Regions from separate parts of the Staphylococcus sp. mip270_02 genome, predicted to be linked through region 3. Evidence: riboswitches for the same ligand, from Rfam matches in the RefSeq annotation. Region 3 holds a riboswitch; each other region holds the start of a gene.
What was found. A riboswitch is a leader RNA that binds a small molecule or an ion and turns the genes downstream of it on or off. The one in region 3 is predicted to bind thiamine pyrophosphate.

Region 1: linked by a shared signal. The riboswitch ahead of tenA (thiaminase II) and the one ahead of ACW5YJ_RS09770 (3-oxoacyl-ACP reductase) in region 3 are both predicted to bind thiamine pyrophosphate.
Region 2: linked by a shared signal. The riboswitch ahead of ACW5YJ_RS10810 (ECF transporter S component) and the one ahead of ACW5YJ_RS09770 (3-oxoacyl-ACP reductase) in region 3 are both predicted to bind thiamine pyrophosphate.

What each region holds. Positions count from the first base shown of each region.
Region 1 is NZ_CM132934.1:1,283,515-1,286,803, reverse strand. It holds gene thiD (bifunctional hydroxymethylpyrimidine kinase/phosphomethylpyrimidine kinase) at 1-612, opposite strand, end outside; gene tenA (thiaminase II) at 614-1,294, opposite strand; TPP riboswitch at 1,370-1,468, opposite strand; gene ACW5YJ_RS05865 (transglycosylase family protein) at 1,732-2,421, opposite strand; gene ACW5YJ_RS05860 (single-stranded DNA-binding protein) at 2,843-3,262, opposite strand.
Region 2 is NZ_CM132934.1:2,282,109-2,285,397, reverse strand. It holds gene ACW5YJ_RS10815 (ABC transporter ATP-binding protein) at 1-561, opposite strand, end outside; gene ACW5YJ_RS10810 (ECF transporter S component) at 574-1,149, opposite strand; TPP riboswitch at 1,230-1,331, opposite strand; gene graF (glycopeptide resistance-associated protein GraF) at 1,711-1,845, opposite strand; gene auxA (lipoteichoic acid stability factor AuxA) at 2,088-3,289, shown strand, end outside.
Region 3 is NZ_CM132934.1:2,080,323-2,083,611, forward strand. It holds gene trmD (tRNA (guanosine(37)-N1)-methyltransferase TrmD) at 1-467, opposite strand, end outside; gene rimM (ribosome maturation factor RimM) at 467-973, opposite strand; gene rpsP (30S ribosomal protein S16) at 1,216-1,482, opposite strand; TPP riboswitch at 1,697-1,795, shown strand; gene ACW5YJ_RS09770 (3-oxoacyl-ACP reductase) at 1,907-2,659, shown strand; gene ACW5YJ_RS09775 (LLM class flavin-dependent oxidoreductase) at 2,680-3,289, shown strand, end outside.

The DNA of each region.
Region 1 (3,289 bases), 800 kb from region 3:
ACGTGGCTCTTCAAAGGTATAAACATTATCCTTGGTGAATAAGTAGTCTTTAGCTCTATCTAAATCTTCTGCATGCCCACCTTTGATCACAACGCCTTTACTACCAATTTCATTTATAAAAATTTTACCGGCTTTATAAATAGACGCTTCATCCTCTATCGTCAATCCAGTGATTTCTTCTGCTTCAGGTAAATTTGGCGTTGCGACTGTAGCTAAAGGTAATAAAATATTTTGCAAATCCTTTTTAGCATCATCGTCCATCAATGAATCTCCACTTTTTGCTAGCATAACTGGATCTATAACATATGGTATATCAGGATACGTTACTAAATACTCTTGAATAACTTTCATCATATCTTTTGATGCAATCATCCCTGTTTTAATTGCATGTGGTAACTCATCATCAAAAACACTGCTAAGTTGTTCAGATAACCATTGTGTTTCTAAATTGTGTATATGTTGTACGCCTTTCGTATTTTGAGCTACAATACTCGTTATAGTGGCCATCCCGTACACGCCACAAGCATGAAAAGATTTTAAATCTGCCATTACACCGGCACCACCAGTTGGGTCAGTACCTGCAATGGTTAAAGCAATTTTTGGTTTTTTCATTCTATTCCCCTCCATATAACCAATCTTCTTCAATATATGACATATTAAAGAAATTACGTTCATGAATTGTACTTTGTAAAAAACACATTTTTATTTCATGCTTTTCATCCACAGTACATGCTTCAGTTAATTTATTCAATAATTTATCAAATACATCAACCAATTCATCCATTTCAGTGCTATAAAAATCGAACCATTTTGCTAATATCGAATCTCTATTTAATTGATTATCTTCTAATGCACGTTGAGCAATAGCTTGATAAACATAAGGACAAGGTGCCATAGCAGCAATCGTATATGCTGCATTTTCCTTTGCATACGCATTAAAATACATATGCTTAATGTAATGGTCACCACTTGGTGGCCATACTTTTTCACTTACAATATCATCATAATTTTCTCCAACATATTCAGCTAATATTTCATGTGCTGCCACTTCACCATCAACAATAAACTGAATTTGTTCCACTAAAAATTTCACGTCTTCTAATTTATTCATTTTTGGAATAAGCAATGCATATATATTAGCAAATTCCTTTAGATACGATGCGTCGGCACGTAAATAAAATTTTGTTGCCTCAATAGGTAAATTACCGTTCAACATTTCTTGAATAAATGGATCATTATAAATATCATCTATAATATTTTGTGATTCTTTCTTTAACGTTTCTGAAAATAACAAATGATTTCCTCCTATAAATAAAAACTACATTCCAACTAGGAACGTAGTTAATTAATAGAAAGGTATAGCAATTTAACTATAATTAAACTACTTTCCTACGTTGGTATTAACCAAATCAGGTTGTAAGGGTCTGATGTAAATCATCTCAGCCAAAAGGCTCCCCTAGTAGATTTTTATATATTATATTTATCTAAAACATATCAAAGTATACCACCTATTGCAATAAAACAGTTTATATAAAACGAAGGTGTAAAATTATATTAAGTTAAAATGATTTCATTAGATTAATTACTCCCCTAGAAATATGACTATTTTATAAATCATATTAATCTTTAACTTTATACACTCTACTAGCGTGTTTTCTATACGCTAAAAAGCCCTCGACATATAGTTATGTCGAGGGCTTTAATAAGATACTTTATTTGGGTACTGTTAAATTATGCAGTTACCCATTGTGAAGCGCCAACTTCATCATATAGTTTTTGCGCTGCAGCGTCTTGTACTGCTTCTGGTGCATTAGCAGCTGGTTGACCTTGATATTGAGCTGGTGCTACTGAATCCCATGTGCTTTGTAAGAATTGGAACTTACCTGAAGCACCTGATGATGGGTTTGTAGCATGAATATCGCCACCTGATTCACGTTGTGCAATTTGTTGTAAGTGTGCATTCACACCTGATGAACCTTCTGAAGCTTCATTTGAACTAGAAGAAGATTGTGAAGTTGCTTCTTGTTGTGGTTGTTGTGTTGTTTCTTCTTGAGGTGCTGCTTCTTGTGTTGGTTGCTCTGTAGCAGTTTGAGCTGGTTGAGCTTGCTCTTCTTGTGCATTATTATCTGTAGTTTGTTCTACTGACGTGTTTGATTCTTCGCTTGAACCTTCTCCGTAGCTCCAGCTAAAGTTTTCACCGTCTGAAGAAAAATTAAAATTTGTATTATTATATGTGAAATTAATGTCATATGCACCTTCTTGAACTGGTGCTTCGTTTAATGATTCTGGATTAGTTAGTGCTTGTTGCGCTAATTGAGCTTTGTCTACACCTTGTTCAGCAGCGTCAGCTGAATTTCCTGCTGCAAATCCTGTTACTCCAAGTCCTACTGCTAAAGTTGATGCGATTACTGTTTTTTTCATTGTAAAAAAGTCCTCCTATAAGGTAAATAAGTTATTTATGATTAATTTGCAAGTACAACTATAACATTCATAAAACTATAGTAGGTTACAGAGAAATGAAAAAACCTGTAGTTTTTTTACGATTAAATTACATATAAATATATTTTGAAATTAATTTTTTTCTACTTAAATACTACTGTGAAAGTTTTCCAGAATATTTCATCGTTATATAGTATGTAATGTAATTGTAATTTATCTGATTATTCTGGATGATTAATGCCTATATTTCTTTCCTATTTCTCAAAACTCTTTATATTTAAAAAGCTACCCCTCTTTTTTACTTATATTAAGAGGAATAGCCTGAAGAAGTATAATTGATAGTAGGATTTAATGTATATAGATTTGGGTGGGTTAATTTTGAGGTAGGTTTAAATTGGGAGTATTATACAATTTCGTATATTTCATTATCTTGTAGACTTTTTTCTTTAGTTGAATTACAAACTTGCTCTATAGGGAATATTTCATGAAATTCACTAATTTCATCTTTATTTCTCGGAGACATAAATTTAATCGTTTCGATAAAAAGTTCTGATACAAAATGCATCTGCCCTTCTTTTTCATATTTTCTTGATTGCATTTGACCAGTAATTCCCACAAGTGATCCTTTATTTAAATATAGTTCGATATTATTAGCTATTTTACCAACTGCCTTACAATATAGATAATCACAAATGGTATTTTGGTCCTTATCTCTATAATTTCTTGTTATCGCTACACACATTGTAGCTAATTTATTCCCCTCCTTCTCATAAATTTTAGGGTCTTTGGTTAATCTCCCTACTATGACAATGTTGTTAATCATATGTCACCTCCTTTATAACTTTATACT
Region 2 (3,289 bases), 200 kb from region 3:
TTTATGTTCGACAATGATTACTGTTTTATCTTGCCAAAGAGCTTTAATTTTTCCCCATAATTCTGCAGTCGATTCAACATCCAACATTGCAGTAGGTTCATCTAAAAACAAGGTTTTCGACTGTTGTAATATCGTTTCGGCAATTGCTAATTTTTGTTTCATACCGCCACTTAGCTGATTAATGTATTGGTTTTTATCAACTTTTAAATCTACGGCTTTTAATGCATTATCTATACGTTTATCCATTTCGTGACGAGGGATTTGTTGGTTTTCTAAAACAAATGCTAATTCTTCGTCAACTTTAGGCATACAAAATTGACTATCTGGATCTTGAAATATAACACTACTGGAATCATCGATAATTAATTCGTCATATTTAATAGGTAAATCAATAAGATTTGGTACAATGCCACTTAATACATTTAATAAAGTGCTTTTGCCAGAACCTGATGGTCCTAGTAATAATACTTTTTCGTTTTCTTTGATTTGGAGTGTTAAATGATCAAATATCTTTTTCTTACCGTTTGGATATTTTAATCGTAAATTTTTTGTAGCTATCAACGTGATTGCTCCTTATAAATTATCATAGTCACTTTTTGTGGCAGGTCTGAACAATTTGGTTACTCCCGTTTGATCCAATGCTTTTACTATATAGTAGGAAATTAGGCCGGCAACGACGACGCCGCTTATAAGTCTGAATCCGATATATAACGATAGATTCCAACCTACAACTTCACCTAAATAACCATAAGCAAAGTCTAAAGGCAATGTTGAAATAGAGGCTAAGAGACCAGCGAGCATTGCTACCATTGCTGAACGAGATTTATATCTGAAAATAGCAAATATAATTTCACATGCTAAACCTTGTAATAAGGCATAGACCATAGTTGCAATATCAAAACGACCCATGACAATAGTTTCTCCGGCACCAGCAGCAAATTCGGCTAATATTGCAATGCCAGCTTTAGGAATAATAAGGTATGCGACGATAGCAGCCATGAACCAAGCGCCATATGTTAATTCTTCAAAATGTAACCCTGTAACTTGTAACGCTTTATACACAAAATTCCAAATGTTGTAAATAATTGCAAAAACAACAGCAATTAGCACAGTCACTAGAATTTCTGAAAGCTTTAATCCTTTTGACATAAAAAATCCTCCTAATATAAAAACGCACAACCTTCTAGAAAGTTGCGCGTTAAAATATAGGCATACAAATACCTGAAAAATAGGTGATTAGTACACTTTCCTACGCTAGTTTCATCTAGATCAGGTTCAAAGGGTTTGAGGGTATACCTCATCTCAGTCACAAAACACCCCTAGTGCGAATGATTAATTTAAATTTAACTATAATGTATGACTTTTAAGGCATAATGTCAAGGCTGCCTATTAAATTTAATATATAACATATGTACTTTACTTCTATATAAGTTAATAATTATTTCGCTTTAATCAAATTAAAAATTGCTCATATAAAAAGGTAGTGAGCTATTTTATTTATATCAACCATCCATCTTAATCGTATTAAATCCCAATACATATGGTATTTACGTCTGAAGATATTGTCTTCACACATATAATACATATCTAATGCAATGGCGTTGAAAAATTACAATAAAGGTGAGGCTGGGACATTTATTATGACCCAGCCTCACTTGTCGGATTTACTTTTATATTTTAAAGCATGTGAAACCTATATTATTGAAAAATTTAGTCTAATGAATCTTGAACATTCTTTTTAGTTTCTTCTGTACTATCTTCAGCAGTTTCTTTCTTATCTTTTAATTTATCTTCTGCTTCTTTTGCTTGTTCTGCGGCTTTTTTGTTTAATTCTTCTTTACTCATAGATTAAACACTCCTTTTAAAGTATATGACTTCTATAAAGTATATATACCACAACTTAAAAAAATCAAACAAAACTAGTGATTTAGATTTTAGTCTTAGTTATAATCAATTTATTGTTTAATTGAATGATATAAGTGGAAAGTTGACTATACATCGATTTATATCATACTATGGACGTATTTATTAAATTGTTAAAGACAAGAACTAATTGTTAATATATAATAACTTTTGAGGTGAATGGTATGTCTTTTTTGAAGAAACACGCTGAGATATTATATAGTTATATTATAGGCATCGTTTCGCTTTTCACAGGTCTCATCATTTTAATCAATTTACCTTTAATTGATAAATTAAATAACAAGGGTAAAATTGACTTACATATTCATAATGTATGGGATTTTATAAACGCATTTTTTGGTGAAATAATTAGAGTGATAAGCAATTATATAGGTAATTTCCCAGTATTTAGTGCCATTATAATCATTTTATTTGGTATTGGTGTTGTTTTGCTTGGTTTTACTCTATTTAGAACAACAAGATACGACTATGATATTTCAATATTCTTTTTAGTTATTGGTATATTATTCTTTATTATCACGTTAATATTAATGACTCAAGTTTATAGCTTTTTTGCTATTATTTTCGTAATACCATTTGCAATTCACATTGGTTACATCGTTTATAAGGACGAGTTAAATACGGAGCATAGAAAATACCATTATCTTTGGATTATTTTCAGTTATGGTTTTAGTTATTTAATTACGCAAATTGTGCTATACGGAAGAATTGATAGTGATAAAATTATACCGATTGATATTTTAAGTGTGAACACATTTTTCATAATTATGTGGTTATTAGGTCAAATGTCAATTTGGAACTTCTTATTCTTAAGAAGATCTCTTCCATTAACTAAGCAAGAACTTGGTGAAGAAGAACCAGAATTATCAAGAACAAGTAAAGGCACAGTAACGAATCAAACGAAAGAAACTTGGAAAAACTTACAAGATAAAACAACAGAATTTACTAGAAAAACACGTAGAAGTGTAGATATTCAAAAAGTAAGAGATAAAAAGGATAAATTCATTACAAAGTGGAAAGATAAAATAGATATTCAAGAGGATGATATTCCTAATTGGATGAAAATACCAAAATGGGTAAAATCAGCATATGTAGAATTGTTTTGTGGCGCAGTGCTATTATTTTTCACTTTAATTGAATTTAACAATAGAAATTCATTGTTCGTTTCTGGCAATTGGGAGATTTCTCAAACGCAATATGTAATTGAGTGGATAACATTGCTAATCTTAATGTTTATTATCATTATTTATATATTAACGACATTAACGAATTTCTTAAAAGATAGATTTTACTATTTACAATTATTTATGGTCAGTCTATTATTCTTCAAATTACTTACTGAATTCGTGAATATTATGGTACATGG
Region 3 (3,289 bases):
CCAGGCAGTAGCCTAACAATTGCATCAGTCATTACCATTGCTGGTAGCTCTCCACCAGTTAATACATAATCCCCCATGGAAATCTCATCCGTCACTAAATTTTCACGGATTCTTTCATCATAACCTTCATAATGACCACAAATAAAAACTAAATGCTCTGCTTGACTAAGTTCATTAGCAATGTCTTGATTAAATGGACGTCCTTGAGGACACATTAGTATCACTCTCGTGTCAGCTGTCTTGTCGATACTATCCATTGCATTAAATATAGGTTCAGGCTTTAATACCATACCTTGCCCACCACCATAAGGATAATCATCTACTTGATTATGTTTATTTTCTGCAAAATGTCTAAAATCTACAGTATTGACTTGTAACACATCTTTTTCTTGAGCACGCTTAAGAATAGAATGGTTTAACACGCCATTAAACATATCTGGAAATAGAGTTAAATAATCAATCTTCATTAATCTAACAATCCTTCCATTGGTGAGATTTGAATACGTCTACCTTCGACATCAATTTTTTTAACTACATCTGCAATATAAGGTATTAAATATTCTTTATCTCCTTTAACGACCCAAACATCATTGGCGCCTGTTTCAAAAATTTCTATCACACGACCAATTGGAGTATCTTCTTCATCGAAGACCGTACAACCAATAATATCTGAATAATAATATTCATGTTCACCTAATTCAATTTCTTCATGATCACGTTCTTGAACTAATGTTTCACCTTTTAAATGTTCAATATCGTTTATATTATTGATTCCTTCAAATGTTAACATATGAAGTCCTTTATGCATTCTATATGATGAAATTGTAAATGTTAATGATTCTTTGTCTTTACGTTCTATCTCAACAATTTCGCCTGGTTGAAAACGTATATCGGTAAAATCTGAATTGGATTTTACCTTGATTTCTCCTTTTATCCCATGTGTATTTACAATCTTCCCTACTTCAACTTTCATATATGTTCCTCCATAATAGTTTGACTAATTCATTTATCTTTGATTATGTATATTCGCTATTTTATTAGCTCATTATAACATGTAAGTTCGATCACTGTGACTCATTATATTTAAAAAATAAAGGTTCTATGATATATCGCCGTTTTTCATTATTGTTGAATTTTATTTGATATTTCTCAATAAAAAAAGAGTACCTCTTGAGGTACTCTTACAAATATACAGAATGTATATTAGGTTAAAAATTATTTTTGCTCATCAAATTTTTTCAAGATACCTTCTCTTGATAAAATGTTATGAACTGTATCAGTTGGTTTCGCACCATCTTTTAACCATTTAAGTGCTAATTCTTCGTCGATTTTAACTTCTGGTGCATTTACATTGTTAGGGTTGTAAGTACCGATTTGTTCGATATTACGACCGTCACGTGGTGCACGAGCATCAGCTGCTACGATACGATAGAATGGATTTCTTTTTGAACCTAAACGTGTTAAACGTAATTTAACTGCCATTTATATTCGCTCCTTTAATTTTCATAGTTTTTATTTTCTACAAGAAATAATGATAACAGTAATATCCAACTTTGTAAAGAGTTTCTTCTTTACCAATTTCAATATTCTTCAAATTTCTTTTCTTCATCTCAAAATGATATTGTATAAAATCTTAAATCATCCTAAACTTGACATTAACTACTAAAAAATATACATTGAAGTTAAATTAAATAACCAAATGCACTAGGGGTGTTTCTAACTGAGATGAGTCTGACTCAAACCCTTTGAACCTGATCTAGTTTGAACTAGCGGAGGAAAGTGTGAAGTCTAGCATATTTCAAAAGCTTTTTGAAGCACTTTTTATACATATATTGCTATTTCTAATACACAACTTTCTTTCGGAAGGGTTGTGTATTTTTTTATTGAAAATTAAGGGGTGTATATAATGAAAAAAAACGTAATAGTAACTGGCAGTAGCCGTGGATTAGGTGCAGTCATAGTAAAAACACTAGCTCAGCATGGTCATAACGTTGTAATAAACTATCATAATAGTGAACATGCTGCACAAAAGCTTGTTGATGAAATTGGAACTCGACAAGCAATCGCTATACAAGCAAATGTGACAAAACGAAATGAAATTGACAGATTAGTTGATGAAGCTACACAATATTTTGGTCAGATAGATGTTGTAATTAATAATGCATTAGTTGGATTTAAATTTGATCCTGTTCAACAAAAAGCATTTGCAGATCTTTCATGGGATGATTACCAGCAACAAATTGATGGTACATTAAAAGCAGCTTTCAATGTATGTCAAAGCGTTATACCTCAATTCATTCAAAGAAAAAAAGGTAAGATTATCTCAATAGGCACGAATTTATTTCAAAACCCTGTTGTCCCTTATCATGAATATACAACAGCTAAAGCGGGATTAATTGGATTTTCACGTAATTTGGCTGCCGAATTAGGTCAATATGGTATCACATCAAACGTAGTATCTGGTGGTTTATTAAAAACAACCGACGCAAGTGCAACTACATCAACTGAGGTCTTTGATTTAATTGCTCAAACAACACCTATTAAAAATGTTACCGCACCACAAGATGTAGCTAATATGGTTGCATATCTCGTATCGGATCAATCTGATGGCATTACAGGTCAGAACTTTACAGTGGACGGCGGCTTAACAATGAATTAATAAGGAGGACTAATTATTCTATGACACAATCACAACATCTAAACATCGGTGTACTCATCTATGGATGTGGTCACCATCAAGCTGCATGGCGCATGCCTCATTCAAGCATTGAACGTATTGGTGATATTACATATTATCAGTCGTTAGCAAAAATTGCAGAACAAGGCTTATTTGATGCTATATTTTTTGCTGACAACCAATCATTTCCAGCTAATTCTAAAAGTGATATGCCTGCATTTTGGTTCGATCCCCTAGTTAATTTAACAGCTATATCACAAGTTACTCAACATGTTGGACTAGTCGCTACTATATCTAGTACATTTTCTAACCCTTTTACAGCCGCTAGACAATTATTAAGTGTTGACCACATTAGTCAAGGTCGCGCTGGTTGGAATTTAGTAACTTCAATGACAGATTTGGAAGCTGAGAACCATGGTATGGACCACTTGCCCGAACACGAAGAACGCTATAAAAAAGCAGATGAATTTGCTCAAGTGATGAATCAATTACTTGAATCTTGGAGTGTTGATGATTTTTTACATAATAAAGAAGACAATAATTTAATTAATAATTCTGCAATCAATCCTATCAATCACAAAGGTTCACATTTCAGTGTTCAGGGACCATTGA